2 linked regions of the Vallitalea guaymasensis genome follow. The protein of the gene in region 1 interacts with the protein of each later gene in a pairwise test. Links are inferred from orthologs where the notes say so. Each region holds a gene or a part of one and is shown in the gene's direction. Other genes may lie near its edges.

Evidence for each region.
Region 2: the proteins of HYG85_RS23445 (region 1) and sfsA interact in binary tests that used the Escherichia coli proteins (3 or more experiments, as listed by UniProt). The link is inferred for Vallitalea guaymasensis from one-to-one orthologs.

The regions. Positions count from the first base shown.
Region 1 is NZ_CP058561.1:5,423,338-5,426,381, reverse strand. Bases 9-2,971 are described here. They hold HYG85_RS23445 (glutamate-5-semialdehyde dehydrogenase), read left to right. Parts: upstream 9-847; coding sequence 848-2,095; downstream 2,096-2,971. Other genes in these bases: HYG85_RS23435 (NUDIX hydrolase), read left to right, coding at 2,948-2,971; HYG85_RS23440 (DUF1292 domain-containing protein), read right to left, coding at 2,180-2,554; HYG85_RS23450 (5-formyltetrahydrofolate cyclo-ligase), read left to right, coding at 237-788; HYG85_RS23455 (DUF896 domain-containing protein), read left to right, coding at 31-240. Also shown: more of HYG85_RS23435, read left to right, coding at 2,972-3,044. UniProt on the Escherichia coli protein: Catalyzes the NADPH-dependent reduction of L-glutamate 5-phosphate into L-glutamate 5-semialdehyde and phosphate. The product spontaneously undergoes cyclization to form 1-pyrroline-5-carboxylate.
Region 2 is NZ_CP058561.1:2,564,868-2,567,688, forward strand. What follows is about bases 10-2,749. They hold sfsA (DNA/RNA nuclease SfsA), read left to right. Parts: upstream 10-906; coding sequence 907-1,593; downstream 1,594-2,749. Other genes in these bases: HYG85_RS11295 (IS256 family transposase), read left to right, coding at 10-29; HYG85_RS11300 (hypothetical protein), read right to left, coding at 355-660; HYG85_RS11310 (transcription repressor NadR), read left to right, coding at 1,627-2,133; HYG85_RS11315 (PTS transporter subunit IIC), read left to right, coding at 2,183-2,749. In the rest of the region: more of HYG85_RS11295, read left to right, coding at 1-9; more of HYG85_RS11315, read left to right, coding at 2,750-2,821. UniProt on the Escherichia coli protein: Binds to DNA non-specifically. Could be a regulatory factor involved in maltose metabolism.

The DNA.
Region 1 (3,044 bases):
TTTGTGATATAAGAATGACAGGAGGAAAATATGGAAAAGAAAAAAATTGACCGTATAAATGAACTTTATAAAAAAAATAAAATCGAAGGACTTACTGATGAAGAAAAGATTGAACAATCACTCCTTAGAGAAGAGTATCTAAATGCTGTAAGAAAAAATTTCAAGAGTACTATGAATACAATAAAGCTAAAAGATGAAAAAGGCAATATTACTCCGTTAAAGCCTAAAAACAAGAGATGATTAAAAAAGAAATAAGAGAAAGCTATTTAGATAAAAGAAGTAAAATGTCTAAGGATGATGTTATTAATAAAAGCAAGTCAATATATAATAAAATAATAAATAGCAGAGTATACAAAGAATGTTATGATCTATTCATATATGTAAGTAACTTCAATGAAGTAGATACTCTAGAAATAATAAAAAAAGCTTGGGATGATAATAAATTAGTTGCAGTTCCAAAAGTTGAAGAGAAGGGCATTATCAAATTTTACTATATTAACTCGATGAAGGATTTGAAAAGAGGTAAATTCAACATATTGGAACCAAAAACTTTGATTGAAGGTGTACCAACAGGGAAATCCTTATTCGTTATGCCTGGTGTAGCTTTTGATAAATCTAAAAATAGAATTGGTTTTGGTGGAGGCTATTATGATAGATATCTATTCAAGTTTAGAAAAGCATTTAATATAGTAGCTATATGTTATGATTATCAGCTATTGGATAGTGTTCCATCCGATGTTTATGATGTAAAGCCAGATTATATTTTTACTGAATCCCAAGAGATTTAAATAAGAAAAAAATACGTCATAAAAATACTAGACTATAATAATTTAAGAGGTGAATAGACATGGAAGAATTAAATATCAAAGGGCAAAGAGCCAAAAAAGCCAGTTATGTTTTATCTGGACTTTCTTCAATTGATAAAAACAAAGGCTTGAAGGCTGTTGCTGATGCTTTATTATTAAATGAAAAAGCTATCATTGAGGCTAATAAGATTGATGTGCTTAATGCAGAGAAAAATGGTATAAAAGGTTCTTTGGTCGACAGATTGACTCTTGATTCTAAACGCATAAAATCTATGGCTGAAGGAATTGAACAGATTATTCAATTAGATGACCCTATTGGTGAAGTAATGTGGATGAAAAAGAGACCTAATGATTTGGAGATAGGTAAAAAAATAGTACCACTTGGAGTTATTGGAATAATATATGAGGCAAGACCAAATGTTACGGTAGATGCTTTTGCTTTATGTTTTAAAACAGGAAATGCAGTAATCCTAAGAGGTGGTAAAGAAGCAATAAATTCTAATCTTAAGATTATTGAGATTATTAAAAATGCACTTGTCAGTGCAGATATGCCAAGTGATGCTGTATCACTTATAGAAGATACCAGCAGAGAGACAGCTACAAATATGATGAGACTCAATGAATATCTTGATGTCTTAATTCCTAGAGGTGGTGCAGGATTAATTCAAGCAGTTGTAAACAACAGCACTGTTCCTGTAATAGAAACAGGTGTAGGTAATTGCCATATCTTTGTTGATAAGGAAGCTAATCTAGAAATGGCAAAAGATATTCTTGTTAATGCAAAAACTCAAAGACCAGGAGTATGTAATGCATGTGAAAGCCTTGTGGTTCATGGTGATGTAGCAAAAGAATTTTTACCTATGGCTTGTAAGGCTCTAAGAGAACATAATGTAACTATTGTAGGGGATAATATTGCAAAATCTATAGTAACGGATATTGAAGAAGCTTCTGAAGAAGATTATAGAACAGAGTACTTGGATTACAAGATATCCGTAAAAGTAGTTAATGACATTGATGAAGCAATTAATCATATTAATAAAAATAATACTAAGCATTCAGAATCAATCATTACAGAAAACTATACTAATGCCAGAAGATTTTTGAATGAAATAGATGCCGCCGCAGTATATGTGAATGCATCTACCAGGTTCACAGATGGCTTTGAATTTGGTTTTGGTGCAGAGATAGGTATAAGTACACAAAAACTTCATGCAAGAGGTCCTATGGGGCTTAGAGAGCTTACAACTACCAAGTATGTGATCTATGGTAATGGACAAGTAAGAAATTGATAAGGTAATTTTCATATAGGTAAAAAAAGGGCGATTCATAACAATATTTTTAATATTTATTATGAAATCGCCTTTTATTTTTTATTATTCATCGTCCTCATTGCTATCTTCTTCTTCAATCAAATGCATAAATGTCTTGGATACTATATCAAATTCATCGTCATCTTCAATGTTTGCAAGTTCAACGTCTTCGTCGTTTGAGGAAGAATATCTATAAAGTAGAACGTCATCTTCGTCTTCTGGAAGTAAAGCAATATATTCTTTTTCATTTGCTTCAAAGACACCTAATACTAGACATTCAATATTTTCGTCATTATCCAAAGTTAATGTTATAGTCTCATGGTGGTGTTCATGTTCGTGGTTACAACAATCATCTTCGTGGTCATGGCAATGGCAATCTTCATGTTTTGAAGTATTGTCATGGTTACAATTACAATCATGGTTATTTTCTTTATTCATTATAATTCTCCTGTCCATATAATTATTACTAATTATATTTTGTTTTTTTACTTAGCATTCACTATCAAAAATAAATGCCAGGTATCATACTAAAAAAGTTTAATATTAATTGGTTGAATCTACCTAATTATTATATTACATATATACTCATAATTAAAGCAAAAAATTATAACATATTATTAAAAGATAATTACGAATATTAAACTTTATTATCTATATTTTTCCCCTCTAATGAAAAATTATCCTTATCAAATATATTATAGAATCAAATTATCTTCTACTATTTACTATATAATTAAAATATCCTAGTATATACAAATAAGATAAAAAAATATATAATGAAATAAGTTATAAAAAATGTTCTATGATTATAACAAGTAAGGAGGGCTAAAAATGGAGAAACAATGGTTACAATGGGCTAAAGAATTACAGGCAATATCACAATCAGGTCTGGCATATTCAAAAAATGAATTTGATATTGAAAGATTCC
Region 2 (2,821 bases), 2.9 Mb from region 1 along the record:
ATGAACGTATAACACCTTACATTGGCTAACTACCGTTCACTTTTACGAAGTAAAGGTAGTATAAATCTCCACCTTTACTTCGTAAATTTTACATGCATTAAGTAAGTGCTGATGGGACCCAAAAATGAAACAGGATATATTAACTTCCCATCATGTGAAGAATTTAGCATGTAAAAACGTTCACTAAACAGTGTTAATTCTAGAGATTTTGCACCCCAAAAATGATACTATTATAGTATTGTCATAATACAGCTAAATTATGGGAATATTATTAATAAATGTAAAAATAACCACCCCAGCCGTACATAGCTAGGATGGATTTTTACACACTTAGTGTGACACTACCGCTCCTTTTTATATTCTTCTTATTTTTCTTCTTTTCTTTTTCTCTTTTTCTTCATCAATAATCTCTATTTCAAGATAATCAAAATCAATTTGTTCAATAAAATGGTCTTGCTTGAAAGATGTCTTGCCATATGCTGGATAATCTTTATTATTATCATTCAACCACATAGGATGTTGTAAATCAAATTCATAGCAGATCTTATCCAGACAATCATAAGTAAGATCATCCTTTGATAAACCCTCTTCATTAAGTTCAATCACAGTATCTTTTAACATCTTATTGTTTTTGTACACTTTTCCCCAAAGTCTAAACATAAATATTATCCTCTCTATAAATAAAAATTTATATTTCTTCAATTAATTAAATAGTATTGCTATTATTATATATGCATTATAACTCAGCTTCAACCTTTAATTTTTATATTTACTAGAAGCATCTAGTATCTTCTAATATTTTTAATGGCAAAAACTATATAATTAAGTTCTTTACAATCATGTTATAATAATAATGTGAGTTTTTTTACTATCTTTTATTTAATAAAATAATGGAAGGACATGAATATGATCTATGAAGATATAGTAGAAGGAGTTTTTCTTGAACGTCCCAACAGATTCATTGCAAAAGTACTGATAGATGGTAATCCAGAAACAGTTCATGTGAAAAATACAGGACGATGCAAGGAAATACTTACTGAGGGAACCAAGATATTTTTACAAAAAAGCAATAATCCAAATAGGAAAACAAAATATTCGTTAATAAGTGCTTACAAAAAGGATATGCTCATAAATATTGATTCACAGGTACCAAATGAAGTTGTACATGAAGCAATTATTCAAAATAAGTTACCAGAACTAATTGATCTTAACTATGTAAAAAGAGAACAAAAATATAAGAATTCTAGATTTGATATATATTTTGAAAGAGGTAATAAGAAGGGTTTTATAGAAGTAAAAGGTGTCACATTAGAAAAGGATGGGTTATCAATGTTTCCAGATGCTCCTACAAAAAGAGGTACCAAACATTTGGAGGAATTAATTGATGCTATTGCAAATGGATATGAAGGATACTTGTTCTTGTTGATACAGATGAATGATATACATAAATTTACGCCTAATTACATAACAGATGAAACATTTGCAAAAACTTTAATGAAAGCTAATGATGCAGGAGTTAAAATATTATGTTATAATTCATTAGTGACAAGGAATGAAATTACGATAGGAAAGAAAGCTGAAGTATTATTATAGACCATTTATAATTTTAAACAAGAGGTGAAGATTATGGAAGGACTAGAAAGAAGAAATAATATCAAAAAACTTTTAACTGAAAGTGTTGAACCAATAACAGGCTCTAGATTAGCCAAAACTTTTTCAGTTAGCCGTCAAGTAATTGTGCAGGATATAGCATTACTTAGAGCCAAAGGTTGTAAAATCATATCTACATCCAATGGTTATATGATATATGAAAGTAAAAAAGAATATACGAAATTATTAGCTGTAAAACATACAAAAGAAGACATAAGGGAAGAACTGGAAACCATAGTTGATTTTGGTGCTACTATAGTCAATGTGATGGTTATTCATCCCGTATATGGTGAAATAACTGCTAACCTTATGCTATCATCAAGAAAGCATATAGATGATTTTATCAAAAAACTTCAAAAAGATGAATCAATTCCTCTTATGAGATTAAAAAATGGTGAGCATTATCATTTGATAAAAGCTAATAATAGCAAGACACTGGAATTAGTTGAAAAGGAACTTGAAAAAAAAGGATTTTTAATATAAAAATTTTTAATTATATGTGACAAGACATATGAATTTACAGGAGGATAACATGGATAAGCAAAATAAGAAAAAAAGTATTCTAACTAAACTAGTCAATAGGTACTTTATTGATGGATTAAGTGGTATGGCGATGGGATTATTCTCTACACTCATTGTGGGATTAATCATTAAACAGATTGGATCGTTGATAGGTGATAATGTAATTGGAATCACACTTTCAAGAATAGGCTCTATAGCTAGCATACTTACAGGAGCCGGAATCGGTATTGGAATAGCTCATAAACTAAAGACTTCAAGTCTAATTATGTATTCATCAGCAGTTACAGGATTGGTTGGTGCCTATGCAGGTAAAATCATCAGCGGACAAGCCTTTGTTGAGGGAGATGTTCTGCTGATTGGTCCTGGAGAGCCTCTAGGGGCTTTTGTTGCAGTTATAGTCGGTATCGAAATAGGAAGACTGGTATCAGGAAAAACCAAAATAGATATAATACTTACACCTATAACAACTATCATAGCTGGTAGTAGTATTGGACTTATAATTGGTCCATCCATATCTGCTTTCATGAATTGGTTAGGAGACATTATTGAATTTGCTACAGTACAGCAGCCTTTTGTCATGGGGATATTGGTTTCTGTGTTAATGGGTATGATTCTCACATTACCAATAAGTTCAGCTGCTCTATCAATT